Regions from separate parts of the Nonomuraea gerenzanensis genome, predicted to be linked through region 1. Evidence: riboswitches for the same ligand, from Rfam matches in the RefSeq annotation. Region 1 holds a riboswitch; each other region holds the start of a gene.
What was found. Region 1 has a riboswitch for thiamine pyrophosphate ahead of thiD (bifunctional hydroxymethylpyrimidine kinase/phosphomethylpyrimidine kinase). Riboswitches for the same ligand answer to the same signal wherever they lie in the genome.
Positions count from the first base shown of each region.

Region 2: linked by a shared signal. The riboswitch ahead of thiC (phosphomethylpyrimidine synthase ThiC) and the one ahead of thiD (bifunctional hydroxymethylpyrimidine kinase/phosphomethylpyrimidine kinase) in region 1 are both predicted to bind thiamine pyrophosphate.
Region 3: linked by a shared signal. The riboswitch ahead of LCN96_RS17990 (FAD-dependent oxidoreductase) and the one ahead of thiD (bifunctional hydroxymethylpyrimidine kinase/phosphomethylpyrimidine kinase) in region 1 are both predicted to bind thiamine pyrophosphate.

Region 1 covers NZ_CP084058.1:700,731-710,269, forward strand. The annotation lists gene LCN96_RS03595 (sensor histidine kinase) at 1-864, shown strand, start outside; gene LCN96_RS03600 (response regulator) at 861-1,511, shown strand; gene LCN96_RS03605 (hypothetical protein) at 1,831-2,172, shown strand; gene LCN96_RS03610 (carbon starvation CstA family protein) at 2,176-4,299, shown strand; gene LCN96_RS03615 (TenA family protein) at 4,288-4,953, opposite strand; gene thiD (bifunctional hydroxymethylpyrimidine kinase/phosphomethylpyrimidine kinase) at 4,962-5,765, opposite strand; TPP riboswitch at 5,759-5,854, opposite strand; gene LCN96_RS03625 (MFS transporter) at 5,870-7,168, opposite strand; gene LCN96_RS03630 (alpha/beta fold hydrolase) at 7,345-8,637, shown strand; gene LCN96_RS03635 (aldehyde dehydrogenase family protein) at 8,634-9,539, shown strand, end outside.
Region 2 covers NZ_CP084058.1:1,623,755-1,633,293, reverse strand. The annotation lists gene LCN96_RS08035 (ABC transporter ATP-binding protein) at 1-173, shown strand, start outside; gene LCN96_RS08030 (ABC transporter permease) at 170-946, shown strand; gene LCN96_RS08025 (glycine betaine ABC transporter substrate-binding protein) at 943-1,893, shown strand; gene LCN96_RS08020 (SDR family oxidoreductase) at 1,934-2,785, shown strand; gene LCN96_RS08015 (hypothetical protein) at 2,782-3,093, opposite strand; gene thiC (phosphomethylpyrimidine synthase ThiC) at 3,231-4,775, opposite strand; TPP riboswitch at 4,768-4,880, opposite strand; gene LCN96_RS08005 (hypothetical protein) at 4,971-5,321, shown strand; gene LCN96_RS08000 (universal stress protein) at 5,303-6,148, shown strand; gene LCN96_RS07995 (cellulose binding domain-containing protein) at 6,293-7,339, shown strand; gene LCN96_RS07990 (YbaK/prolyl-tRNA synthetase associated domain-containing protein) at 7,326-7,826, opposite strand; gene LCN96_RS07985 (AIM24 family protein) at 7,823-8,491, opposite strand; gene LCN96_RS07980 (response regulator transcription factor) at 8,639-9,025, opposite strand; tRNA gene LCN96_RS07975 (tRNA-Arg) at 9,140-9,211, shown strand; gene LCN96_RS07970 (aminotransferase-like domain-containing protein) at 9,385-9,539, opposite strand, start outside.
Region 3 covers NZ_CP084058.1:3,736,239-3,745,777, reverse strand. The annotation lists gene metF (methylenetetrahydrofolate reductase [NAD(P)H]) at 1-392, opposite strand, end outside; gene LCN96_RS18010 (polyprenyl synthetase family protein) at 484-1,551, shown strand; gene thiE (thiamine phosphate synthase) at 1,700-2,338, opposite strand; gene LCN96_RS18000 (Rv2175c family DNA-binding protein) at 2,316-2,690, opposite strand; gene LCN96_RS17995 (NAD(P)/FAD-dependent oxidoreductase) at 2,721-3,884, opposite strand; TPP riboswitch at 3,944-4,060, shown strand; gene LCN96_RS17990 (FAD-dependent oxidoreductase) at 4,029-5,234, shown strand; gene thiS (sulfur carrier protein ThiS) at 5,231-5,431, shown strand; gene LCN96_RS17980 (thiazole synthase) at 5,424-6,179, shown strand; gene pknB (Stk1 family PASTA domain-containing Ser/Thr kinase) at 6,620-8,542, shown strand; gene alc (allantoicase) at 8,662-9,539, opposite strand, start outside.

The DNA.
Region 1 (9,539 bases):
CTGGGGCCGCGGCTGCTGGCCGCCCGCCGGGCCGCCGCCGCCGAGCGCGTACGCCGGGCCGAACGGCTGGAGCTGGCCAGGGAGCTGCACGACGTCGTCGCCCACCACGTCACCTGCGTCGTGCTCCAGGCCCAGGCCGCGCAGCTCGTCGCCCGCAAGGATCCCGACCGGGTGGCAGGCTCGCTCGCCGACATCGAGGCCGCCGGGTCCGACGCGCTGGCCGCCACCCGGCGCGTGGTCGGGCTGCTGCGCGAGCGTGGCGGGCCGGCGGCGTTCGGGCCCGCCGAGCGGCTCGGCGCGCTGGTCGACCAGTTCAGCGGGCTGCCCGTCTCCTTGCGGCTGCCCGATGGGGAGCCTGCCTGGCCGTCCGAGGTGGCGGGGACCGTCTACCGGGTGGTGCAGGAGTCGCTGACCAACGTCTCGCGGCACGCGCCGGGCGCCGGGGTGGTCACCGTCAGCGTCACTCAGGGGGAGGGGGAGCTGGTGGTGGAGGTCACGGACGACGCTCCGCCGCCGCACGGCGAGGCGGGCCGGGCCGGGCTCTGGGGCCGGCTGGGCGGGGGCTACGGGCTGGTCGGGATGCGCGAGCGCGTCGAGGCGCTCGGCGGCACGCTGACGGCGGGGCCGCGCGCCGGACGCGGCTGGGTCGTGCGCGCCACACTGCCCCTGCCGGAACGCGCCACCGCGCCCGGCAGGCTGTCCGGCAGCACGGGCACCGATCGTGAGACGCCGTCCGGCAGCACGGGCATCGCTCGTCAGACGCCGTCCGGCGGCACGGGTGCGGCTTGTGAGACGCCGTCCGGCGGCACGGGTGCGGCTCGCGGGATGGCGCGCGGCCGCGCGGGCGGCGGGGAGCGGCGGTGAGCATCACGGTGCTGCTGGCCGACGACCAGCCCATGATCCGCAGTTGCCTGCGCCTGATCCTGGAGGACCAGCCCGACCTCCAGGTGATCGCCGAGGCGGCCGACGGCGCGGAGGCGGTCGCACTGGCGCGCAGGCTGCGCCCCGACGTGTGCCTCGTGGACGTGCAGATGCCCCGCCTCGACGGCATCGAGGTCACCGCCGCCCTCGCGGGCCCCGGCACGCGCGACCCGCTGCGGGTGATCGTGGTCACCACGTTCGACCTCGACGAGTACGTCTACGGCGCGCTGAGAGGCGGCGCGGCCGGCTTCGTCCTGAAGGACGCGGGCCCCGAGCTGCTCGTCGAGGCGGTCAGGGCCGCGCACGCCGGCGACGCGCTGATCTCACCGTCGATCACGCTCCGCCTGCTGCGCCACCTCACCGCCACCACCGCACGCCCCGCGCCGAGCCCCGCCCAGGCGTTGTCGGAGCGCGAGACCGAGGTCGTCCGCGCCATCGCCAGGGGCCGCACGAACCAGGAGATCGCCACCGAGCTGCGCATCTCGCTGAGCACGGTGAAGGGTCACGTGTCGTCCGTCATGACCAAGCTCGGGATGCGCAACCGGGTCGAGGTCGTCGCCTGGGCCTGGGAAAGCCGCCTCGTCCGCTAGTCCGCCGCTAGTCCACTGCTAGTCCACGGCGAACGCGCGCAGCTCCCTGCGCGAGGCCAGCCCCGCCGCCGGCAGCGCGACCTCGCGCTCGCGCGCCGACAGCGTCCTTCACGCGAGGGCCGCACGGCACCAGCACCATGCTCCACCTCACCATCTCCACGGGCGTCGTCGGCGGCGGCTCCGTCATCGGCGGGAGGCAGTGACCTTCTGACGAGGGAGCGCCCCTCGGGAAATCGGAGGGCGCTCCCGCCGTTTCAGCGGCGATCACGGTGGGTACGCCCGAGTTGATTCTGAGCTGCCTGATCATCAGGAGCCCCAGATGTCCCGTATCACGCTCACTCCCGCGGCTCGTGCGGCCCTCCGCGACGAAGAAGTGGTCTTCTTCGACTGGCACGTCACCGGCCTCTGCTGCGCGGACGCGGGGGAGTTCTCGGTCAGGGCGCTGACCCGCGCCAGACTGCCGCGCCGGTCCCGCCCGCTGGGCCCGACCGAGCTGGTCTACGCCCATCCGACCGCCTGGCTGCACCTCGCCGACCTCCCCGTCACGATCGACTGCCGCCCGCTGTGGCGCTGGCGGCGCTTCGTCTCCGATCTGCCGCCGGACGCCGGTCTGCGCTGCTGCCTGGGGCGCCCCATATATGGCCCGCTGCACGGGAGGTAACCGGTGAAGCTGCGTTCCATCATCATCTGGACGGCGGTGGCCGTCGTCGGCGCCGTCGGGTGGGCGGTCCTGGCCCTGTCCAGGGGCGAGAACGTCAACGCGGTGTGGCTGCTGTGCGCCGCGCTCGGCTCCTACGCCATCGCCTACCGGTTCTATGCCCGCTTCATCGTGCGCAAGGTGCTGCGTGCCGACGACCGCAGGGCCACCCCCGCGGAGCGGCTCGACAACGGCATCGACTACCAGCCGACCGACCGCCGGATCCTGTTCGGCCACCACTTCGCCGCCATCGCCGGGGCCGGGCCGCTGGTCGGGCCGGTGCTGGCGGCCCAGATGGGCTACCTGCCCGGCACCATCTGGATCATCGCCGGCGTCATCTTCGCCGGCGCGGTGCAGGACATGGTGATCCTGTTCTTCTCCATGCGCCGCAACGGCCGCAGCCTCGGGCAGATGGCCCGCGAGGAGATCGGGCCGGTGGGCGGGGCCGCGGCGCTCATCGCGGTCTTCGCCATCATGATCATCCTGCTGGCGGTGCTGGCGCTGGTCGTGGTCAACGCGCTGGCCCAGTCGCCGTGGGGCGTCTTCTCCATCGCGATGACGATCCCGATCGCCCTGTTCATGGGGTTCTACCTGCGGGTGCTGCGGCCCGGCCGGGTCGTCGAGGTCACGGTCATCGGCGTCGCGCTGCTGATCCTGTCGATCGTGGCGGGCGGCTGGGTGCAGGAGTCGAGCTGGGCGCCGTTCTTCACGCTGAGCCCGTCGGCGCTGGCGCTGTGGCTGATCGCGTACGGGTTCGTCGCGGCCGTGCTGCCCGTGTGGATGCTGCTGGCGCCGCGCGACTACCTGTCGACCTTCATGAAGATCGGCACCATCGTGCTGATCGCCATCGGCATCGCGATCACCGCGCCGCCGCTGCAGACCACCGCGTTCACCGACTTCGCCTTCACCGGCAAGGGGCCGGTGTTCGCCGGGTCGCTGTTCCCGTTCGTGTTCATCATCATCGCCTGCGGCGCGCTGTCGGGCTTCCACTCGCTGATCTCGTCGGGCACCACGCCCAAGATGATCCAGAAGGAGACCCAGGTCCGCATGATCGGCTACGGCTCCATGCTCATGGAGTCGTTCGTGGCGGTCATGGCGATCACCGCGGCCTGCGTGCTGACCCCGGGGCTCTACTTCGCGATGAACTCCCCGGCGGGCGTGCTCGGCCCGACTGTGCAGACCGCCGCCGAGGCGGTCACGAACATGGGCTTCGTCATCACGCCGCAGGATCTGCAGGCCGCCGCGGCGGCCGTGCAGGAGGAGACGTTGATCGCCAGGACGGGCGGCGCGCCCACGCTGGCCGTGGGCATCTCGCAGATCTTCTCCGGCTTCCTCGGCGGCGCGGCGCTGCAGGCGTTCTGGTACCACTTCGCGATCATGTTCGAGGCGCTGTTCATCCTCACCACCGTGGACGCCGGCACGCGGGTCGGCCGGTTCATGCTCCAGGACACCCTGGGCAACCTGTGGAAGCCGATCGCGCGGGTGAGCTGGTGGCCAGGGCTGGTGGTGACCAGCGCCGTGGTCGTGGCCGCCTGGGGTTACTTCCTCTACCAGGGCGTCAACGACCCCCTCGGCGGCATCAACCAGCTCTTCCCGCTGTTCGGCATCGCCAACCAGCTCCTGGCCGCCGTGGCGCTCACCGTGGCCACGACCTTGCTGATCAAGAGCGGGCGGCTCAAATGGGCCTGGGTGACGGGTGTGCCGCTGGCCTGGGACGCGGCGGTCACGCTGACCGCCAGCTACCAGAAGGTCTTCTCGCCCGACCCCACGCTCGGCTTCTTCGCCCAGCGCGACCGCTACCAGGCGGCGCTCGACCAGGGCCAGCTCCTCGCGCCGGCCAAGACGACCGACGCGATGCGGCAGATCGTGGTGAACTCCACCGTTGACGGCATCCTGGCGGCGTTGTTCGCGGTCCTGATCATCGTGGTCATCCTCGACGCCGCCCGCGTGTGGATCAAGGCCATCCGGGCGCGGGAGCCGCTGCCCAGCACGGAGGCGCCGTTCGAGGAGTCCAAGCTCTACGCCCCCGCCGGGCTCATCGCCACCCGCGAGGAGAAGGAGATGATGGCCAAGGCGTCCTCAGGGGGCTAGCCACCGCTCCGTCGGCCAGCTCTCACGCCGCCACGCGCTGTCCCAGAACATCCACTCGTACGCCGCCGCCCGGCCGTACGCCTGCGCCATCTCCTCGCGGGTGTCCGGCCCCGCGGCGGCGGCGAGCCGGTCGGCGATGGCCTTGGCCTGCTCGACGGAGGCCGCGAAGCCGGGGTCGGCGTAGGTGGAGATCCACTTGCCGTACGGGTGCCCGCCGGGGTCGCCGGCCCGGGCCAGCAGGGCCGTGCCGACGTCCTGGTAGATCCAGAAGCACGGCAGCACCGCCGCCGCGATCACCGGGTAGGGCGCGGTCAGCGCGGTGGCCTGGAGGTAGGACGCGTACGCCAGGCAGGTCGGCGAGGTCGGGCCCTTGGCGTCGAGCTCCTCGATGTACCCGGCGTGCAGCATGCGCTCGGCCGCCAGCGCCGTGTGCGCGCTCTGCGCCCAGAACGCCGCCTCGTCCGCGCTGTCGGCCCGGACGGAGGCCGTGGCCAGCACCTTGGAGAAGGCCTCCAGGTAGCGGGCGTCCTGCACCATGTAGAACCCGAACCGCTCGCGGTCGAGCGTGCCGTCGCCGAGCGCGGTGATGAAGGGGTGCTCGTGGATGGCGCGCATCAGCTCGGCCGTGCGCCCCCAGACGTCGTCGCAGAACATGCGGCCCCCTACCAGATGGCGTGGAAGTGGTGGACGGGACCGTGGCCGGAGCCGACGTGCAGGCTGTCGGCCGCGCGCAGCGCCTCGGTGAGGTACGTCTTCGCCGCCCGCACCGCGCCCGCCCAGTCGTCGTGGCGAGGGCGCAGCGCCGCGATGGCCGACGACAGCGTGCAGCCGGTGCCGTGCGTGTTCTTCGTGTGCACGCGGGGCGCGGCCAGCTCGATCGTGCCCTCCGGGGTGGCCAGCACGTCCACGCACGTCTCGCCGTCGAGGTGGCCGCCCTTGAGCAGCACCTGCCGCGCGCCCAGTGCCCGCAGCCGCTGCGCCTGCCCGTGCATCTCGGCCAGGCTCCCCGCGGGCTCCTCGCCCAGCAGGTCGGCCGCCTCCGGCAGGTTGGGGGTGATCAGGTCGACGCGGGGCAGCAGCGTCTCGCGCAGCGCCGCCACGGCGTCGGCGGGCAGCAGCCGGTCGCCGCTCTTGGCCACCATGACCGGGTCGAGCACGACGTAGGCGGGCCGGTAGGTGTCGAGCGCCGCCGCCACCGCCTTGATCAGCGCCGCGTTGCCCAGCATGCCGATCTTCACGGCGTCGGCGGGCACGTCGGTCAGCAGCGTGTCGAGCTGCTGGGCGACGAACGCGGCCGGCACCTCGTGGATGCCGGTGACGCCCGTGGTGGTCTGCGCGACCAGCGCGGTGACGACGGTCATGCCGTACGCGCCGAGCGCGGAGAAGGTCTTCAGATCCGCCTGGATCCCGGCGCCGCCACTGGGATCGGTGCCCGCGATGGACAGGACCTTGGGTACAGCACTCACGGCCGTGACGTCCCTTCGCTAGTCCGAACTAGATCAGGTTCGACGGGTGTGATCTCAGCCCGGCCTTCCGGGCACCCCGCGTCGACGGCCACTGTAACAGGCGCTCAGACCTCGACGGTGCGGGCCTCCTGCGTGGTGGTGGCCCGGGTGGCCAGGTACGTGGCGACGATGGTGATCAGCCCGGCCACGATCATGTAGGGCGGGATGCCGAGGATGGCGCTGCCGGCCGCCGCCTGCAGCGAGGTCAGGATCATGGGGGCGAAGCCGCCGCCGAGCATGCCGCCGATCTGGTAGCCGAGCGAGGCGCCGCTGTAGCGGACCCGGGCGCTGAACATGTCGGCGAACAGCGCGGCGAGCGGCCCGTACATGGCGGGGTGGATGACCGACAGGCCGAGGATCGTGGCGACGGCCAGCACCAGCGGCGAGCCCGTGTCGATGAGCAGGAAGAACGGGTAGGCGTACAGGACGTAGGCGATGGTCCCCGCCAGGAACACCTTGCGGCGGCCGATCCGGTCCGACAGTGCCGCGAACGCCGGGATCGTGATCACCTCCAGCGCGGCGGCGATGGAGACGATGAGCAGCACCGTGCCGCGCTCGATCTTCAGCTCGGTGGTCGCGTACGTGAGGATGTAGGTGCCGAACAGGTAGAACTGCAGGAACGGCGCGATGCAGGCGCCGAAGGCCAGCAGCAGGTTCCTCGGGTGGCGCCGGATGGCCTCGACGACCGGCAGCCGCGCCTGCCCGCCCGACTGCTTGACCTTCTCGAAGTCGGGGGTCTCCGCCAGCCGCAGCCGGATCACCAGGCCGACCAGCAGCAGCACCACGCTGCACAGGAACGGCACCCGCCAGCCCCAGCTCGCGAAGTCGTCCTTGGGCAGCAGCGAGACCAGGGCGAACGCGGCCGAGGCCAGCACCAGCCCGGCGGGGGCGCCGGACTGCGGCCAGCTCCCGTGGTAGCCGCGGCGGTCCTTGGGCGAGTGCTCGACCGCCATGAGCACGGCCCCGCCCCACTCGCCGCCGACCGCGAAGCCCTGCAGCAGGCGCAGCACGACCAGCAGGATGGGCGCGAGCACGCCGAGGGAGTCGTAGGTGGGCAGCAGCCCGATCAGGAACGTGGCCGCGCCCATGATGAACAGGCTCAGGACCAGCATCGACTTGCGGCCGAGCCGGTCGCCGAAGTGGCCGAAGACGATGCCGCCCAGCGGGCGGACCACGAAGCCGGCGCCGAAGACGGCGAAGGCGGCCAGGGTGCCGGCGATGTCGGAGAACGTCGGGAAGAAGAGCTCGTTGAAGATCAACGCGGCGGCCGTGCCGTAGATGAAGAAGTCGTACCACTCGATCGTGGTGCCGATGAAGCTGGCGAGCACGACCTGCCTGATCGGCTGCTGGTTGTCGGGGGTCACAGGTGCTGCCTCTCTGCCTTGCACCCGGTCGCACGATGGGGTGCCGGAGCGTGTGAGGAGCGAGTGTATGCAACGGTATCCCGATATTGTCAATGGTTGACCGCCGCAGTTGACATGGACCCCGATAAGTGGATATCTCCGTATTCAACGGTATACATAGCTCTAGGAGGTGACCCGTGAGGCTGGCGGAGCGGGCCGACGACTGGCACGCGGCCTGCGCGGCCGACGCCGCACTGGCGGCGCTGGGCTGCCCCGGAGAGGTCGGGTTCGGCATCAGGGCGGGCGAGGAGGTGGTGACCTTCGCCTTCCACGACGGAAGGCCGGTCGGCGCCGCCCGGCGGACCGACTTCGAGGTGGTCGCCGAACCCGAGGCGTGGCGGGAGTTCTTCTCGGCCGAGCCCCGGCCGCCGCACCACCACCTCTTCGGGATGCTCATGCGCGTCCCCGGCACCGCCGTCACGGGGGACGAGGTGTGCTTCGCCCAGCACGCCCACCTGGTGCGGCGGGTGCTGGAGATCGGTCGCGCGGTGATCGCGGGCCCGCCGCTCGCGGCGCGGGAAACGGGCGGCGCGGCGCTCCCAGGCCCGGCGCCCTCGGCGTCACGCGAGACGGCGCGCCCGGATCACATCGAGGGGCGCTATCTGCGAGCCGAGGTGGGCCGGGAGCCCGTGCGGCTGTTCTACGAGCACGCCGGCACCGGCAGGGACGTGCTCTTCCTGCACACCGCCGGCGCGGACAGCCGCCAGTTCCACCACCTCATGAACGACCCCGGGCTGGCCGACCGCTACCACCTGGTCGCCTTCGACCTGCCCTGGCACGGCCGCTCCACCGGCCCGCCCGGCGAGCCGCCAGGCGCGTACGCACTGGACACGGACCGCTACGTCGCCACGATCATGGCCGTGATCGAGGGCCTGGACCTCGACGCCCCGATCGTCGTCGGCTGCTCGATGGGCGGCGAGATCTGCCTGGAGCTGGCCCTGCGCCACCCCGACAGGCTCGGCGGCGTCGTGGCCTGCGAGGCCGCCGACCACGTGCCGGGACGGCAGGTCCGCTGGGCCCGCGACCCGAGGGTGAACCAGACGCTGTTCGTACCGGAGTGGGTGGAAGGCCTGATGGCGCCGCAGAGCCCGCCCGAGCACCGGCGCGAGGTGTGGTGGGGCTACTCCCAGGGCGGGTTCGGCACGTTCGCCGGGGACATCCTGTTCTACAGCGGCGACTGGGACGCCCGCGACCGGGTCGGCCGCATCGACACGGCGCGCTGCCCGGTGGTGATGCTGACCGGCGAGTACGACTACTCGTGCACCCCGGAGATGTCCCGGGCGACGGCCGGGCGCATCCCCGGCGCGCTCTACCGGACGATGCCCCGGCTCGGCCATTTCCCGATGGCCGAGAACCCGGAGGAGTTCGCCGGGCACCTGCTGTGGGCGCTGGACGAGATCGACGGCAAGGCGAGAGGGACGGCCGGATGAGATATCGCATGCTGATCGGCGGCGAGCGGGTGGACGCCGATGGCGACCGCAGGCTCCCCGCGGTCAACCCGTACACGGGCGCGCAGTTCGCCACGGTGCCGGACGCCACCGCCGCCGACGTGGCCGCGGCCGTCACGGCGGCGAGCGAGGCCTTCGAGCGCACCTGGGCGGCGACACCGGGGGTGGCGCGGGCGCGGCTGATGCACCGGCTGGCCGACCTGATCGAGGAGCGCGCCGACGAGCTGGGCCGGCTGGAGAGCACCGACAACGGCAAGCTGCTCAAGGAGACCGCCGGGCAGGCCAGGTTCGCCGCGCGCAACTACCGCTTCTTCGCCGGGTACGCGGACAAGCTGTACGGCCGCACGATCCCGCTGGACAACCCGGACACCCTCGACTACACGCTGCGCGAGCCCGTGGGCGTGGCCGCGCTCGTCACGGCGTGGAACTCCCCGATGCAGCTCCTGGCCAACAAGCTCGCCCCGGCGCTGGCCACCGGCAACTGCGTGGTGATCAAGCCGTCGGAGCACGCCTCCGCCACCACGCTGGAGCTGGCCGACCTGGTGGAGCGCGCCGGCTTCCCGCCCGGGGTGATCAACATCGTGACCGGCGGCGCCGAGGCGGGCACCGCCCTGGTCGGCGACCCGCGCCTGGGCCGCATCAGCTTCACCGGCAGCGTCGCCACCGGCCAGGCCATCGCCGCGGCGGCGGCCCGCACGCTCGTCCCCGTCACCCTGGAGCTGGGCGGCAAGTCGCCCAACCTCGTCTTCGCCGACGCCGACCTGGACGCGGCGATCGCGGGCGCGATGGCCGGCATCTTCGCCGCCGGCGGCCAGACCTGCATCGCGGGCAGCCGCCTGCTCGTCGAGCGGCCCGTCTACCAGCAGGTGGTGGACGAGCTGGCG
Region 2 (9,539 bases), 920 kb from region 1:
CCCTTCAGGACGCCCTGGAGACGCTGCTCAACGCCGACACCGACTTCCTGCCGGTGCTGAGCAGGCGCCGGGCGTACGCGGGGGCGCTGTCGCTGGCCACGGTGCAGAACGCGATCCAGGCCATCAAGGCCCGCGAGCGGGAGCGCCGCCTGCGCAGGGGCGAGGCGCGGTGACGGTCGAGAGCGCGGCGGCCAAGGAGGCGACCACCCCGGAGCCCCGGATCGGGCGGTCGTGGCACGTCGTCCTGCCCCCGCTGTGCTACCTGGCCGTCGCGGTGGCGATGGTCGCCTACACGCAGATCGTGCCGCTCGACAGCATCGAACGCGGCTCGCTGAACCTGCCGTTCCTGCTCAGGCGCACGTGGGAGCACATCCAGCTGGTGTTCTTCTCCACCGTGCTGGTGCTGGTGGTGGCGCTGCCGCTGGGCGTGCTGCTGACCAGGCGGGCGCTGCGCCGGGCCACCCCGGTCGTGCTGGCCCTGGTGAACCTGGGCCAGGCCACCCCGGCGGTGGGCCTGGTGGTGCTGCTGGCGGTGCTGTTCAGCATCGGGTTCTGGACGGCGGTGGCCGCACTGTTCGCCTACAGCCTGCTGCCCACGCTGCGCAACACCATGGTGGGCATCGAGCAGGTGGACCCACGGCTGGTGGACGCGGGCCGGGGCATCGGCATGTCGGCGGCGGGGGTGCTGTTCAAGGTGGAGCTGCCGATGGCGGTGCCGGTCATCCTGTCGGGCGTGCGGACCACGCTGGTGCTGAACGTGGGCACGGCCGGCATCGCGGCGTTCATCGGCTCCGGCGGGCTCGGCGATCTGATCACCGCGGGAGTGAGCACGCAGCGCAACCTGGTCCTGATCACCGGATGCGTGCTGATCGCGGTGCTCGCGCTGATCATCGACTGGCTGGGCGGGCTCGCGCAGCGCTACCTGTCGCCGAAGGGGCTGGCGTGAGAGCGCTGCTCGCCCTGCTGGTGCTGGTCGCGGCGTGCGGCCTGCGGCCCGCCTCGTCGTTCGTGCCGCCGGTCGAGCCGGGCAGCATCCGGCCGGTGCCCGGCCTCGACGGCGCGCCAATCCGGGTGACGTCCAAGGAGTTCACGGAGCAGCTCGTGCTCGGCAAGATCGCGGTGCTCGCCCTCACCGCCGCCGGCGCGGATGTGGCCGACCAGACGAACGTGCAGGGCAGCGTCAACGCCCGCGCCTCGCTGACCAGGGGCGACGCCGACCTCATGTGGGAGTACACCGGCACCGGCTGGATCACCTACCTCGGCCAGGCCCGCCCGATCCCGGACCACACCCGGCAGTACGAGGCCGTACGCGACCTGGACCTGCGCGAGAACGGCATCGTCTGGCTGCCCCCCGCTCCGCTGAACAACAGCTACACGATCGGCGTCACGCGAGCCACGGCCGAGAGGTACGGGCTGACGAAGATCTCGGACCTGACGAAGATCCCCGTGGCTCAGCGTACGTTCTGCGTCGACCACGAGACCTTCGGCCGCGACGACGGCTTCCTCGGCATGCTCAGGGGCTACGGGCTGACCTACGGCGAGGACGTCCCCAGGGCGAACGTGCGCAGGGTGTCGGTCGGCGTCCTGTACGACTCGGTCGCCGGCGGCCAGTGCGCGCTCGGCATGGTCACCACCACCGACGGCCGGATCAAGGCACTCGACCTGGTCCTGCTGGAGGACGACCGGCACTTCTTCCCGCTGTACAACGCGTCGGTGACCCTGCGCCGCCCGGTCGCCGACGCGCATCCGGAGATCGCCCGCATCTTCGCCCCGATCAGCGCGAAGCTGACCGACGACGTGATGCGCGCGCTCAACGCCCAGGTGGACGTGGACGGCGACGTGCCCGTGCTGGTGGCCCGCGACTGGCTCAGGTCACAGGGATTCGTGAGATAACTGGCGTTAGGCATACCCGGCCAGGGGCAGGCCGCTGGACATGTCGCAAACACCACCACCGCAGAACCAGCCCTACCCCGGCCACACCGGCGAGATGGCGCCAGAGCCGCGCGACGAGATGCGCGACTACGTGGGCCGCGCCCTGCTCGACGGCAAGAAGGCACTGATCACCGGCGGTGACTCGGGCATCGGGCGGGCGGTCGCGGTGGCGTTCGCCAAGGAGGGCGCGGACGTCGCGATCGCGTACCTGACCGAGCACGAGGACGCTGCGCACACGCGCAAGCTGGTCGAGCAGGCGGGGCGGCGCTGTGTGCTGCTGCCCGGCGACCTGGCCGACCGCGCCCACTGCTCCTCGGTCGTCGAGCAGGCGGTCTCCGAGCTGGGCGGCCTGGACGTGCTGGTGAACAACGTGGCCTACCAGGCGCCGGTGAGCGGCCTGGAGGAGCTGGACGACGAGCAGTGGGAGCACACGTTCGCGGTCAACATCCACAGCTACTACCGCGTCACGAAGGCCGCGCTCGCGCATCTGCGCGAGGGCGCGGCCATCGTGAACACCTCGTCGATCAACGGCCTGCGCGGCAACAAGTCGCTCATCGACTACGCCGCCACCAAGGGCGCCATCAACGCCTTCACCTACTCCATGGCGCAGAACCTGGTCGAGCGCGGCATCCGCGTGAACGCCGTCGCGCCGGGCCCGGTGTGGACGCCGCTGATCCCGGCGACGATGCCGGAGGAGAAGGTGGAGAAGTTCGGCAAGCAGGTGCCGATGGGGCGGGCGGCCGATCCGGACGAGATCGCCCCGTCGTATGTGTTCTTCGCCTCGAACCGGCTGTCGTCGTACTACACGGGCGAGGTGCTGGCCCCCATCGGCGGCGAGACGCTGCCGGGTTAGGCCCGGCCGCTGTCCTTGATGGACACGATCGAGGCGGTCTGGAACTTCTTGTGCCCCTTGCCATTGCCGCCGACGGTGGCCGTGTAGGTCTTGTAGGTCCAGCTCAGGCTGTACTTGATGGTGATCTTGTGCTTGGTCCTGCAGCGGTTGTGCCAGTACACGGTCACCGAGGTGTTGCCGTCACCCCAGGACCAGGCGAAGCACCCGGCCACGCCCCGGTGCACGTCCGCGGCGGCCGGGGTGGCGGCGAGCCCTGCGGCGACGACGGACGCCGCGGCGACGGCCGCCGCACGAGTTCTGATCGACATGAGAGATCCTGCCTTCCGGTGGTCGTGGGAGCCCCGGCGCCCCTGCCGCGCCGGGCTCACTGTCACGTTGCCACCGAAAGAGCGGCAGTCCCCGCCATCAATGTCCAGACCTGCGGCTTCGGACATTGGACAAAGGCTCACTCCACGTAGAGCGTGCCTCCGAGCCGCCGGAACTCGGCCGCCTTCTCCGCGTACCCCGCGTCCCTGATCTCGTGGCTGATCCGCATCGAGCAGAACTTCGGGCCGCACATCGAGCAGAAGTGCGCGGTCTTGGCGGGCGCCGCCGGCAGCGTCTCGTCGTGGAACGAGCGGGCCGTCTCGGGGTCCAGCGACAGGTCGAACTGGTCCTCCCAGCGGAACTCGAACCGCGCGTCCGACAGCGCGTCGTCCCACGCCTGCGCTTGTGGATGACCCTTGGCCAGGTCCGCCGCATGAGCGGCGATCTTGTACGTGATCACGCCGGTCTTCACGTCGTCCTTGTCGGGCAGGCCGAGGTGCTCCTTGGGGGTGACGTAGCAGAGCATGGCCGTGCCGTACCAGCCGATCATGGCGGCCCCGATGCCCGAGGTGATGTGGTCGTAGCCGGGCGCGATGTCCGTCACGAGCGGGCCGAGCGTGTAGAACGGGGCGTCGTCGCACAGCTCGCGCTGCAGGTCCACGTTCTCCTTGATCTTGTGCATGGGGACGTGGCCCGGCCCCTCGATCATCACCTGGACGTCGTGCTCCCTGGCGATCCCCGTCAGCTCGCCCAGCGTGCGCAGCTCGGCGAACTGGGCCTCATCGTTGGCGTCGGCGATGGAGCCGGGGCGCAGGCCGTCGCCGAGCGAGTACGACACGTCGTAGCGGGCCAGGATCTCGCACATCTCGGCGAAGTTCTCGTACAGGAAGCTCTCGCGATGGTGCGCCAGGCACCAGGCGGCCATGATCGAGCCGCCGCGCGAGACGATGCCGGTCTTGCGGCCGGCGGTGAGCGGCACGTGCGCCAGCCGCACGCCCGCGTGCACGGTCACGTAGTCGACGCCCTGCTCGCACTGCTCGATCAGCGTGTCGCGGTAGACCTCCCACGACAGCAGCTCCGGGCGGCCCTTGACCTTCTCCAGCGCCTGGTAGATGGGCACGGTGCCGACCGGGACCGGCGAGTTGCGCAGGATCCACTCGCGGGTCTCGCGGATGTCGGCGCCGGTCGACAGGTCCATGATCGTGTCGGCGCCCCAGCGCGTGGCCCAGGTCATCTTCTCCACCTCCTCCTCGATCGAGGAGGAGACGGCGGAGTTGCCGATGTTGGCGTTGATCTTCACGAGGAACTCGCGGCCGATGATCATGGGCTCGGTCTCGGGGTGGTTGACGTTCGCGGGGATGATGGCCCGGCCCGCGGCGACCTCCTGGCGGACGAACTCGGGCGTGACGCCCTCGCGTACCGCCACGAACTCCATCTCCCTGGTCACCAGCCCGCGCCGGGCGCACCCGACCTGCGTGACCGGGTGACCCACCGCCTGGCGCTCGCGGACCCACTGCTCGCGCAGGCGCGGCAGGCCACGGCGGAGGTCGGGCTCGTAGGCGGGGTCGGTGTACGGGCCCGAGGTGTCGTACAGCGTCACCGACGAGCCGTTGGACAGGTGCACCTGACGCATCGGCACCCGCAGCTCACCGGTGTAGATCTTGAAAAAGCGCGCGTCCGTCATCGCGCAAACTCCCTTCGCCGGCATTATCCGGAGCAGGTTCTGGCGGTCGGCGGCTGTCAGCCGTCCTCTCAGCCCGGTCCGCACCGGGCTCCCGCGTTGGTCGGCGATGATCGTACCCACGCCCCCGCCCACCTGAAACCCGCGCCGCGAGGTTTGGCGATCGCCGTGAGCGGTACGGTCCCCATCAGGGGAAACATGAAGAGATTCGCCGCTGTCGCAGGACTACTCGTCGTGATGGCCGCGTCCGGCGCCACCGCCGCCGCCGGGGACGGCATGGATCAGCACGAAGTCAGCCAGGAACAGTACGACACTCTGATCGCCCAGTGCCGCTACGCCGACACGGGGAAGGCGAAGTGCCGTGCGGCGGTCAAGCGCATGTACCGCGTCGGCCGGACCGACCCGACGCTCGACTGCCGGACGTACTCCGGCGTGACCGTCTGCGGCACGCTCCGGCTCAGCAAGGCCGAGCGCCGATGCGCCCGCGACTCCGAGGCGCAGGGGCTGCCGTTCCGCCGCGCCGAGGTGGAATGTTACGCACTGTCATGATCATCGTCGGTGTGGACGGCTCCCGTACCGGGCTGGAGGCCGCCGGCTGGGCCGCCGCCGAGGCCCAGCTGCGTCAGGAGCCGCTGACCGTGGCGCACGCCGTGCCGAAGTGGGTGTGCGAGGGCGCCGTCCGCTACGCCGAGGTGGCCCAGTGGATGCGCGACGGCGCCGAGACCGTGCTCAACGCCGCCTGCGACCGCGCGCGACGGGTGTGGCCGCAGGTGTCCATGGAAGGCGTGTTGCTGCCGGGCGACCCCCGCTCGGCGCTGGTCAAGGCCTCGGAGGGGGCCACGCTGCTGGTCGTGGGCAGCCGCGGGATCGGCGGGGTGCGGGGCCTGCTCGTCGGGTCGGTCGCGTACGGGGTGGCGGCGCACGCGCCTACGAACGTCATCCTGATCCACGACCCGCCCGCTGCCCCGCGCGCGGAGGTCGTCGCGGGCACCGACGGGTCGCCCTGCGCCGCGCGGGCGATGGAGTTCGCCTTCGCCGAGGCCGAGCTGCGCGGCGCGCGGCTGCGTGCCGTGCAGGCGTGGGCCTGGCCCCATCCCGGCGGCTTCGAGCCGGCCTCCCGTGAGAGCGAGCAGGACACGCTGCGTTCCCTGAAGGAGTCGCTGAGCGTGCACCGGGAGCGGCACCCCGGCGTGCACGTGGTGGCCGAGGTGGTGCACGGGCATCCGGTGGAGGTGCTCAAGGAAGCCGCCAGGCGCGCCGACCTGCTGGTGGTGGGCTCGCGCGGGCACGGGCAGCTCGCGGGCATGCTCATCGGCTCCATCAGCCAGGGCCTGCTGCACCATGCCCCGTGCCCGATGGCGGTGGTGCGCGGCTGAAACTTACATCCGTCCTCCCAGGTCAGCACCGCGTCATGATCGCCGTGCTTCCCGGCGCCGAACCGCCGCTCCTACGATCTGCGCAGGTTCATGGAGCCGCTGCGGCTCCTCCGTTCCGCGCTGTCGTACGACGGGAGAGCATGGATGCGCAGCAGGATCGCCTCCGTAACGGCCGCGCTGGTGGCGCTGGCCGCAGCGGTGTTATTCGCCACCACGGCCACGGCCAGCGCCGCCCCCATCAGGATCATGCCGCTGGGCGACTCGATCACCGGATCCCCCGGCTGCTGGCGGGCCCTGCTCTGGAACCGCCTTCAGAGCGCCGGCCACACCGACATCGACTTCGTCGGCACCCTGCCCCCGCAGGGCTGCGGAGTGGCCCACGACGGCGACAACGAGGGTCACGGCGGCTATCTCGCCACCAACATCGCCAACCAGAACCTGTTGCCCGGCTGGCTCTCCGCCACCCGGCCCGACATCGTGGTGATGCACCTGGGCACCAACGACGTGTGGAGCAACATCGCCCCGGCGACGATCCTCAGCGCGTTCACGACGCTGGTGAACCAGATGCGGGCCGGTAACCCGAACACGAAGATCCTCGTCGCCAAGATCATCCCGATGAACCCGTCCTCCTGCGCCGAATGCGCCCAGCGCACCGTGAACTTCAACGACGCCATCCCCGCCTGGGCCGCCGCGACCACCACCCCGCAGTCGCCGATCACGGTCGTGGACCAGTGGACGGGCTTCAGCACCGCCACCGACACCTACGACGGGGTGCACCCGAACGCGGCCGGCGACCAGAAGATGTCCGACAAGTGGTACCCGGCCCTGGTGACCGCCCTGGCCGGCGGTGGCACCGCCACCCCCACCGTCACCAGCACCGTCACGCCGCCTCCCGGCAAATGCACGGCCACGTACCAGGCGACGGGGCAGTGGCAGGGCGGCTTCCAGGGCGAGGTCACCGTCAAGAACACCGGCACCACGCCGAGGTCCGCCTGGACCGTGGCGTGGACGTTCGCCAACGGTCAGCAGATCACCCAGCTGTGGGGCGGCACGCTGAGCGCCACCGGGTCGTCGGTGACCGTGCGCAACGCCGCGTGGAACGGCACGCTGGCGCCGGGGGCCTCGACCACGTTCGGCTTCCTGGGCTCCTGGAACGGCGCCAACACCGCTCCGGCCCCTAGTTGCTCGTGATGGGTGCCACGCGGGGTGCCGCCAGCCGTACGTAGTCGGCGGTGGCGAGCGCCACGGAGCGGTCGAGCCTGGCAGCGTTGAAGTACAGCTCGGGCTGGTCCAGCAGGGACGGATCCGCGACCAGCTCGAGCCGGGGGTCGTAGCTGAACGGGAGCACGGTCCCGCTCACGCTGCCCGCCAGCTCCTCGGCCTTCTCCGTGCCGGCGAAGGCCACGTACGTGCCGTCGAGCAGCGCCTTGACCGCCTGCAGATCGAGGCGCGCGTCGCCGGGGACGACGGCCAGCACGTGCCTGGTCCGCTTCTTGCCGATCTTGACCATCACGATCAGGCACTTGGCCGCCTGCGCCACGTCGTGCCCGCGCAACGCGCTGACCTGCTCGGTACGGCCCTCGGGCGCGTGGTCGATCAGCCTGTACCGCGCTCCTGCGGCGTCCAGGTCGGCGATCAGACGCTCGTAGGCGGCGTACGGCGACGCCTTCGCGCTCAACGGGCCGCCTGCACCACAGGAGCCCCCTCACTGGCCTGCACCAGCACGAACCCCTGCCCCGTGAACGCCAGCTGCATGGCCTCCCCGCTCCCCCGCCCGATCAGCGCCCCCGCCTTCAACGTCCGATTGACCCCGACCTGCAACCCCGCGCTCCAGCACACAGCCGACTGCCCGTCCGCGAAGGTCGGCATGCGCGCCGCATCCAGCAGCACCGGCGTGCCATGCGTGGTCACCGCCACCCACCCGGTCCCCGTCACCGTGGTGTTGAACAGCCCACCGGCCGCCATCCCGGCCCCCTGAACCCGCTGGATGTCCCAGGTGAGCTGCGGCTGGAAGGCCAGCAGGTTGCGCCCGTTGACCGTGATCCCCTCGTTCTCCAGGTAGAACAGGTGGATGTCGTCGGCGTTGTCGGCCAGGTAGAGCAGCCCTTCACCACGCACCCGCATCAGCGAGGCGCCCTCACCCGTCATGGCCTTCTTGAACATCTTCCCGATGCCGCCGGAGCCCTCGTAGTCGAAGTCCATCCGCCCCTGGAAGGCGACCATGGACCCCTGCTTGGCCAGCACCTCGTGCGGGAGCTGGACCCGCAGCATCTTGCCGTTCTCAAGCGCGAACCCCGGAGGCAACTGCTGCGGATCGAGATTCCGAAAGACCGAACTACGCACTTCTCAACCTTCCCTGGCTGTTTCCCGGGCTCTCCACCGGCTCCCACCCGCCGCCGTGACGGCGCCGGCAACCGCTCGCCCGCCCGCCGCTTCAAGAGCGATATGAGCCAATCCAACCAGGTTGTCCACCACCCCCGCCAGGAACCCTCACCCCCGCGCCCCAGCCGCCAGCTCCCGCACCACCTCGATCAACTCAGCCGGATCGAAGGGCTTGGTCAGATACGCGTCCACCCCGATCCCCCACCCCCGGATCTTGTCGTCGTCCTGCGCCCTGGCCGTGATCAGCACCACCTTGATGTGACTGGTGTCCTCCTCCGCCCGCAACCGCTGCGCCGTCGTCCACCCGTCCAGGAACGGCATCATCACATCAAGCGTGATGACATCGGGCATGACGTCCCGCACCCGATCCAGACAGTCCTGCCCATCCGTGGCGGTCACGACCTCGAACCCCTCCAGGTTCAGGTTCACCGCGATGAGCTGCCGGATGACCTCGTCGTCGTCTACTACCAGTACTTTCCCAAGAGCGTCGCCCACGGGCGCAAAGTTAACGCGTAGCGGCCTGGTCACGCCGGGTTTCGCTGGAAGTGTTCGCGAGCCTTTATCTGGTGACGAGTGGTGCTCAGAAGCTGATAGCCTTTCACTCGTTGAGCCCCCTTAGCTCAGGGGATAGAGCACCGGCCTCCGGAGCCGGGTGCGCAGGTTCGAATCCTGCAGGGGGCACACAGATCTTCAACCGCCGATCCTCCCTCGGGAGGGTCGGCGATGGCGTTTGTCGAGGCCTTGGTCGCTGGCCACCGCCCGGCGAGGCCGTGCTCGCGCACCACCCGCTTGTGGTTGACCTTCATCCCGGCCGCACGCAACCCGGCCGTCCGACTCAAGGCCCCAGGCATGGTTCAGGGGAGACATGCGGTGACGAGCCCGGCAAGCCGGGAGACACCCTCCTCGATCAGTTGCGGGTTGAGCAGGCTGATCGACAGCCGAAGCTGGTTGAACCCATCCTTCCCACCATAGAAGTGATGCATCGGCGTGAACAAAACGCCATGATCGC
Region 3 (9,539 bases), 3.0 Mb from region 1:
CACTCGCCCATCGGGTCGCCGGGCGGGTCGCCGCGCACGGCCAGGATGTTGCGCACCCCGGCGTCGGCGAAGCGCCCCACGAGGTGACGCAGCTCGCGCACCGAGTGGTTGACCGCGGTGAAGTGCGCCACAGGGGTGAGGGTGGTGTCGTGGGCGATCCGCTCGACGATGTCGACCGTGCGGTCGCGGGTGGAGCCACCGGCGCCGTACGTCACCGACACGAAGGTCGGCCGCAACGACTCCAGCTCCCTGATCGCGCGCCAGAGCTGCCGCTCGCCCTCGTCGGTCTTCGGGGGGAAGAACTCGAAGGAGAACGACCGGCCACCGGAGGCGAGCATCTCGCGGACGGTGGGAACACGATCGGGCCGGATGGAGGGTCGACCAAGCGCCATGAGCCAAGGTTACCGTCACATGCATGGGATCCGCGGGTCAGAGAACCACCTGGAGATCCTGACCTGTCCCCGGGGCCACTAGTCTCAGGGCATGACCACTGACGCCGCCGGCATGGAGATTTTGCGCGCGCAGGTGGAGCGTGCCCTCACGGAGTTCGTCGAACGGAAGCTGCCCGCGACCGGCGACCCCGAGTTCGCGCCGCTGCGCACGGCCGCCGACGAGCTGCTGTCGGGCGGCAAGCGGCTGCGCCCCGCGTTCTGCTACTGGGGCTGGCGCGGCGCCGGCGGCACGGACGTGCCCGGCATCTTCACCGCCGCGGCCTCGCTGGAGCTGCTGCAGGCCAGCGCGCTGGTGCACGACGACGTGATGGACAAGAGCGACCTGCGCAGGGGCATGCCGTCCGCGCACCGCCGCTTCCAGGCGATGCACGAGAAGTCCGCCTGGTACGGCTCCGCCGAGCAGTTCGGCGAGGGCGCCGCGATCCTGCTCGGCAACCTGCTGCTGATCTGGTCCGGCGAGATGTGGCGGGCGAGCGGCCTGCCGCGCGAGTCCCTCGACACCGCCCAGCCCGTCCACGACCACATGCGCAGCGAGCTGATGTGCGGCCAGTACCTCGACCTGCTGGAGCAGGCGCACGGGGAGAACACGTTCGAGTCGGCGCTGCGGGTGGCGCTGTTCAAGAGCGGCAAGTACTCGGTGGAGCAGCCGCTCAGGCTCGGCCTCGCCCTGGCCGCCCGCGAGCTCGCCCCGTGGATGGACGAGCTGTGCACCGGCTACGGGCGGCGCGTCGGGATCGCCTTCCAGCTGCGCGACGACATCCTGGGCGTGTTCGGCGACCCGGCGCAGACGGGCAAGCCGGCGGGCGACGACCTACGGGAAGGCAAGCGCACCATGCTCGTGGCCCGCACCCTGGCCGCCGCCTCCCCCGCCGACGCCGAGACGGTGCGGCGGCTGCTGGGGGATCCGGGGCTGGACGAGCGGGGGGTCGCCACGTTGCGGGGGATCATCGAGGACACGGGGGCGTTGCGGGAGTGCGAGGACCTGATCGGCGACTATCTCGGGCAGGCGTTGGCCGCCCTTGACGCGGCGCCGGTCACGCCGGAGGCGCGGGCTGCGCTCACCGAGCTCGCCATCGCCGCCACGTCCCGCAAGACCTGACGGCCCTCACCGAGCTCGCCATCGCCGCCACGTCCCGCAAGGACTGGCGGCCCCTGCCCGCCTGAGCCCGGGAGCCGAGCACAGCAGGACGGCGGCGAGGTGGGCGACGACGAAGGCGCCCGCGGCGAGAAGCGGGCGCCTCGCGCGTTCAGCCGCCAGTCAGCCGCTTGACGAACTCCGCCGCCGCCGCCCCGGGGTCGTCGGCCTCGGTGATCGCCCGTACCACCACCACGCGCCGCACCCCGTACGACATCACCTCATCCAGATTGCCGAGGTCGATGCCGCCGATCGCGAACCACGGCCGCGAGGTCTCCAGCGACGCCGCGTGCCGGAGCAGCGGCGGGCCGGGGGCCGGGCGGCCGGGCTTGGTCGGGGTGGGCCAGGTGGGGCCACAGCAGAAGTAGTCGACGCCCTCCTCCACAGCCGCGGCGGAAGCCTCGGCGGCGGAGTGGGTGGACCGTCCGATGACGATGTCGTCGCCGAGTATCTCTCGCGCGACCGTCACAGGAAGGTCGTCCTGCCCCAGATGGAGCACGTCGGGCCGGGCGGCGTAGGCGATGTCCGCCCGGTCGTTGACGGCCAGCAGCTTGCCGTGCCGGTCGCAGGCGTCGCGGAAGACTTCGAGGAGCGCGAGTTCTTCGCGGGCCTCCAGGCCTTTCTCCCGCAGCTGGATGATGTCCACGCCGCCGGCCAGCACCGAGTCGAGGAACTCTGCCAGATCGCCGCGGTCGCGGCGGCCGTCTGTGCAGAGATAGAGGCGGGCCTCAGAAAGCGAGGGCTTGGGCACGCCGCTTGACCTCAGTGTGACGGCCGGCCTTGATCGCCTCGATGGGCGACCCCGGCAGGGACTCGTCTGGGGTGAAGAGCCAGCGCAGCGACTCCACGTCGTCGTACCCGGCGTCCTGCAACACGGTCAGTGTGCCGGGCAGGCCCTTCATCACGTCCTTTCCATCGAGGAACACCGCAGGCACCTGTGGCCCGCCGCTGCCCCGGCGCACGCCGAGGAGCTTGTGGTCCCTGAGGAGTTGCTTGGCCCGGCCGATCGGGAGATCGAGGCGCGAGGCCACTTCGGGGAGGGTGAGCCACTCGTCTACGAGCTGGTCGGTCTCCCGGTCGATCTGTGCAACAGAAAGCGTCACGAAACCACAACTACCACATGGCGTGCTTGCTCAAACAACACAATCCCGTAGGGGTACTTGTGGATCTACCAGGCGTTCGGCTTGGAGGCGGGAGCCTGCATCGATGATTCTGCGCCCCTGTACGAGGTCCCGCGGCCGGTCCACGGCCAGCACCGCGGCCAGGGTGTCGTCGGCGGTGAGCCACACGGCCGACCATTTTCCTTCGGGCTCACCCCGGTAGATCAGCCGGTCACCGGCGGGATGGTGGCCGGCGTACTGCAGCATGTGCCCGAACTGCTCCGACCAGAAGTACGGCACCGGGTCGTACACCGCCTCCTCCCCCAGCAGCGTCGCGGCGGCGACCTCAGGGGCGTTGAGCGCGGTGTCCCAGTGCTCCACCCGCAGCCTGGTCCGCCAGCGGCGCGACCACCAGGCGGCGCAGTCGCCGACCGCGACGACGCCGGGCAGCGAGGCCCGCAGGTGCTCGTCGGTGACCACGCCGTTGTGCAGGTCGATGTCGGCGTCGGCGAGCCATTCGACGGCCGGCCGCACGCCGATCCCGGTGACGACCACGTGCGCCTCGACGAACTCCCCGCCCACCAGCCGCACGCCGCCCTCGTCCACGGAGTCGACCATGGTGCCGAGCCGCAGGTCGATCCCGTCGTACCAGGGCAGGGTGCGCTTCCCGAGCTCCGCGCCGACGGCGGTGGACAGCGGGGCGGAGGCGGACTCGACGACCGTCACCGCGCAGCCCGCGCGCCGGGCGGCGGTGGCGACCTCCGCGCCGATCCAGCCGGCGCCGATGATCGCGACGCGGGCGCCCGGGACGAGCATGGCGCGCAGCTCGTGGGCGTCGTCGAGGGTGCGCAGGACGTGCTGGGGCCCGTCGCCGGGCAGCCGGATCGGGTCGGCCCCGGTGGCGATGACCAGGCCGTCGTAGGCGACCTCGCCCTCGGTGGTCTCCACGACGCCCGCGCGCAGCGACTTGGCGGCGACGCCCGGCCAGAAGTCCACGCCGAGCGCGTCGAGGTCGGTGTCGACGAAGCTGTTGTCGGCCTCGCCCTTCAGCACCGCCTTCGACAGCGGCGGGCGGTCGTAGGGCCGATGGCGCTCCTGCCCGATCAACGTGATCCGGCCGGTGAAGCCGCGCCCGCGCAGGGCCTCCACCGTACGCACTCCGGCCAGGCCCGCTCCCACCACCACGACATGGTTCACGTTCATGACCATAACGGGGGGCGTACGTGGACGCCGCACCGAGGCCGTAGGCTGGTCGATGTAAGACGCGCGGGAGTCCGGCCGTTACCGGGCTGAGAGGAAGGCTTTACCGGGCCTTCGACCGCAAGACACCTGATCCGGATCATGCCGGCGAAGGGAGCGCATGTGGATGTGATCGTGGGTGGCGGGGTCGTCGGGCTCTCGGTGGCCTGGCGGACGGCCCGTGCGGGGCGGCCCGTCACCGTGGTGGATCCGGCTCCGGGCAGGGGGGCGTCGTACGCGGCGGCCGGGATGCTGGCGCCGGTCAGTGAGGTGACCTACACCGAAGGGCCGTTGTTGCGGCTGGGGGTGGCGTCGCTGCGCCGCTGGCCCGCCTTCGCCGCCGAACTGGCCGCCGACGCGGGTTTCCCTCCTGCGGATGCCGATCCTGGTGTCGGCTCGGGTGGCGGGCTGGGGTTCGCTGATGTGCGGGCGCTGGACCTGCGGGCGGACGGGACGCTGGACGTGGCGTTCGGGGCCGACGACATGGAGGCGCTGGGCGAGCTGGCCGCGTACATGGAGAAGCTGGGGTTGCCGGTCGAGCGGCTCACCGGGCGCGAGTGCCGCCGGCTGGAGCCGATGCTGGCCCCGTCCGTGCGCGGCGGCCTGCTGGCGCCGGGCGACGCGTGGGTGGACCCGCGCCGCGTGACGGCGGCCCTGCTGGTCGCGCTGGAACGGCTGGGCGTCCCTGTGGTGCGGGCGCGCGCGACCGAGCTGCTGCGGGAGGGTGACCGGGTGGCAGGGGTACGCCTCGCGCCACCGGCCGCCGAGGACGGCTCGGACCACCACGACCTCCCCGGCGAGCTGCGGGGCGAGCGGGTCGTGCTGGCGGCCGGGGCGTGGAGCGCCGAGCTGGCCGAGGTGCCGGTGCGGCCGGTCAAGGGGCAGATCATGCGGTTGCGCTCGCCCCAGCCCCTGCTCGGCCGGTGTGTACGCGGCACCGTGCACGGCTCGTCGGTCTACCTCGTCCCCCGGGGAGACGGTGAGCTGGTGGTCGGGGCCACGCAGGAGGAGATGGGGTTCGACACCAGGGTGACGGCCGGCGGGCTCTGGGAGCTGCTGCGGGACGCCAGGGAGCTGGTGCCGGGCGTCACCGAGCTGGAGGTCGCCGACGTGGTGGCGGGGCTGCGCCCGGGGACTCCGGACAACCTGCCGCTGATCGGCCCGAGCGGGACGCCGGGGCTGGTGTACGCGACCGGGCACCATCGGGGCGGCGTGCTGCTCGCCCCGCTCACGACGGCGATCCTGCTGGGCGAGGAGAGCGAGCTGGCGGCACTGTGCACGCCGGGGAGATTTCGGGAAATTTCATGATTGTTGTGATCAACGGCTCCACCCACGAGGTGGCCGACGGCATGACCGTGGCTCAAGCCGTACATACTCTGACCTCGGCCACCACCGGAGTGGCCGTGGCCGTGAACGACGAGGTGGTCACGCGCAGCACCTGGGAGACGACGGCGCTGCGCGACCGTGACCGCGTGGAGGTTCTGACGGCGGTGCAAGGTGGATGATCTGATCATCGCCGGGGAGAAGTTCTCCTCCCGGCTCATCATGGGGACCGGTGGCGCCCCCTCGCTGGAGGTGCTGGACCAGGCGCTGGTCGCTTCGGGCACCGAGCTGACCACGGTGGCGATGCGGCGGCTCGATCCCGGCGCCCGCGGCTCCGTGCTGGACGTGCTGCGCGAGCGCGGCATCAAGGTGCTGCCCAACACCGCGGGCTGCTTCACCGCGGGCGAGGCCGTGCTGACGGCCAAGCTGGCCAGGGAGGCCCTGGGCACGAACTGGGTCAAGCTGGAGGTCATCGCCGACGAGCGCACGCTGCTGCCCGACCCGATCGAGACGTTCGACGCGGCCGAGCGGCTGGTGGCCGACGGGTTCGTGGTGCTGCCGTACATCGGCGACGACCCGGCGCTGGCCCGGCGGCTGGAGCAGGCCGGGTGCGCGGCCGTGATGCCGCTGGGCGCGCCGATCGGCTCGGGGCTGGGCATCCGCAACCCGCACAACATCGAGCTGATCGTGGAGGCCGCGTCCGTGCCGGTGATCCTCGACGCGGGCATCGGCACGGCCAGCGACGCCGCATTGGCGATGGAGCTGGGCTGCGACGCCGTGTTGCTGGCCACGGCCGTCACCCGGGCGCAGCGGCCCGAGCTCATGGCCGCGGCGATGAAGGCGGCGGTGGTGGCCGGGCGGATGGCGCGGCAGGCGGGCCGCATCCCGCGCCGCCGCTACGCCGAGGCGTCCTCCCCGATGACGCCCTGACAGCCGCCTCCGCCACACGGCAGCGGCACGCCGCGGACGCGCTGCGGGCGGCCACCGCACGGCAGCGGCACGCCGCGGACGCGCTGCGGGCAGCCGCCACACGGCAGCGGCACGCCCGTTGACGCCCTGCGGGCCGCCGCCACACGGCAGCGGCACGCCCGCCGCGCCGGCCCGATGGCGCCCTCGAAACCGGCGCGTGGGCCTCCATGAGGCACCGCAGGGCGTCCGCCGGGCCATCCCGGCGACGGCGTGCCGGAAGGCGGCCTGGCGACGCCCGGAGGCCGCCGCTGTGCCCTCACGGATGACACGCCGAGGGCAGGCGCCGTGCCGGGGCGGGATCCCCGGAGACGGAGGGCGGAGGCGTTCCGCCGAGAACGTCTCCGCATCGGTTTCGGGCGCCGAGGCCATGCCGGTGGCAAAACGCCCGTAAACTCAGCGGGGTGGATACGACGACTGCGGACCCCCTGGTCGGGCGGCTCCTCGATGGGCGCTACCGCATCGAGAGCCGGATCGCCCGGGGCGGTATGGCGACCGTCTACCTCGCGCTGGACATCCGGCTCGACCGGACGGTGGCGCTGAAGGTCATGCACCGCTCGCTCGCCGAGGACCCGGCGTTCGTCCGGCGGTTCATCGGCGAGGCCAAATCGGTTGCCAGCCTCTCGCACCCCAACGTGGTGCACGTCTTCGACCAGGGCACCGACAACGACGTCGTCTACCTGTCGATGGAGTACGTCCCGGGCAAGACCCTGCGCGACATCCTGCGGGAGCGCGGCAGGCTGCCGGCCCGTGAGGCGCTCGAGATCATGATCCCGGTGCTCGCCGCGCTCGGCGCGGCCCACCAGGCCGGGATGGTCCACCGTGACGTGAAGCCCGAGAACGTCCTGATGACCGACGACGGCCGGGTCAAGGTCGTCGACTTCGGCCTGGCCAAGGCGATCGAGGCGACGAACCAGACCCGCACCGGAGTGATGATCGGCACGGTCGGCTACATGGCGCCCGAGCAGGTCATCACCGGCGCCGCCGACGTGCGCAGCGACGTCTACGCAGCGGGCATCATGCTGTTCGAGCTGGTGACAGGACAGCAGCCGTACGACGGGGAGACCCCGATGTCGGTGGCCTACCGGCACGTCCACGACACGGTGCCGCCGCCGTCGTCGCTGGTGCCGGAGGTGCCGCCGCTGGTCGACACGCTGGTGGCGAGCGCGACCGCCCGCGAGCCCGAGCACCGCCCCGCCGACGCGACCGCGATGCTCGTGGCCGCCGTCGACGCGCACCGCATGCTGCCGCGTACGACGATCCCGCCGGGCACCGGCCCCGTCATGTCGCACTCGCAGCCGCTCGCCGCGCCCAGGGGCCCTGGCTCGATGCCGCTCGGCACGCCCTCGATGCCGCAGCCCGCGCCGGCGCACACGCTGATCCAGCCGCGGGCCGAGGCCCCCCAGCGGCGCGGCTTCCGTCCCAACTGGTTCCTGGTGGCGCTCGCCGCCGTGATGGTGGTGGCGGTCGGGCTGACGGGGTGGTACTTCTCCCAGCCCGAGTACGTCGTCGTGCCCGACCTGGTCGGCAAGGACCTCACCACGGCGGAGAAGAACCTCGCCGGCGCCGGGCTGCTGATGCGCAAGGCCGAGGGCCAGTACGACGAGAAGGTGGCCGAGGGCCTCGTCCTCAGCACCGACCCGGGAGCCCAGGCCGAGCTGGAGAAGGGCTCCACGATCACGCTGGTGCTCTCGCTCGGGCCCGAGCGCATCATGGTGCCCAACGTGGAGGGCAAGACCCCCAACGAGGCCCGCGCCGAGATCGCCGGGGCCGGGCTGACCGTCGGCGCCGTCAAGCGCCTGGCCAACCCGGAGGTCGAGCGCGACCGGGTGATCCGCACCTCGCCGCAGTCGGGTGAGAAGCTCAAGAAGGGCGCCAAGGTCAACATCTACGTCAGCGCCGGGCTCACCATGCCCGACGTGAACGGGATGCCGAAGGACCAGGCGGCCGAGTTCCTCAGCCGTCAAGGGTTCAACGTGCAGGTCAACGAGGTCGACGACGACGCGGAGCCGTGCACGGTCATCGCCCAGGCGCCCAAGGCCAAGGCCGAGGTCGACAAGGGCGCGCAGGTCATGGTGACGGTGGCGCGCTGCCAGAGCGACATCTGGGACTTCTTCCGCAGGCACGGCGAGGCCAGGGACGACGAGCAGTTCGCCCTGGTGCCCGGGGTGATCGGCAAGAACGTCAACGACGCCAAGGCCGAGCTGGAGGCGCTCGGGTTCCAGGTGCGGGTGCAGCGGCTGGGCGGCGGTGGCGTGGTGCAGTACCAGCGGCCGGTCCCGAACAGCGAGCGCCCGGCTGGCAGCACCGTCTACCTCTGGCAGTGAGCCGTCGGCGCGTGCCCCCGGGCGGGGCACGCGCCGACGGGGCCGGAGGGCCGGGCGCGCCCCGGCCAGGCAGGCTCGGGCCGGGGTTTCTGTGCCGGTGTGCCCCGGCCCCCGCAGGGTCAGGTCAGGTGGCCGTGCAGGCGTACGCGGGCCAGCCCCCCGTCCGGGTAGATGTCCACCCGCACATGCGTGACCGGCTCCGCCACCGCGAGCCGGAAGCGATGCGGCGTGTCGGGCTGCAGCCGGGTCCTGGCCAGCAGCTCGACCTCGCGCTCCCCGTCCACCCCCGTCAGCGCCACCGCGGCGGGCGCGTTGAACAGCAGGTTCGTGGTGTCGATCTCGGCCAGCCGCACGACGCCCCGCCCCGCCAGCCGGATGACGAGCCAGTCGTTGCCCCCGTCGCGCCGCCGGGCGGTCTCCCAGCCCTCCGCCTGGTGCCGGGCCGTGCCGGGCGCGATGACGTTGTTGGGCGCGGAGTAGAACTCGTCGGAGCAGGCGGTGACGAGCCCGCCGTTGGCGAGCGCGGCCAGGTCGAGCCCGAGCCCGTCGTAGAGGGACAGGTCGGGCCGGACCTCCCCGTGCACGCGCAGCCGGGCGACGCCGCCGTCGGGGTGGATGTTGAGCCGTACGTGGGTGTACCGGGCCTCGTCGGACACCTCGAAGAGGTGCTCGGTGTCGCCGTCGAGCTTGGCGGGCGGCACGATCTCCGTCCACGGCGCCGCCAGCACCTCCTCCAGCGACGGATGCCCCTCGACGGCCGCCGCCTCCACGGAGGCGTGGGTGGGGTAGTTGCCCCTGAACCAGGCGGTGTCGATCACCACGCCGCGGATCACGCCCGGCATCCCCAGCCGCACCACCGCCCAGTCGTGCCCCGGCTCGCGCCTGCGCCGGGTCTCCCAGCCGTCGTACACCTGCCCCTTGTTGCCGAAGGTCTCCGGCCGGAAGCCCGGTCTGCCGGGCCTGATGAGGCTCTCCTTCTCGGCGAAGGACTCGTCGC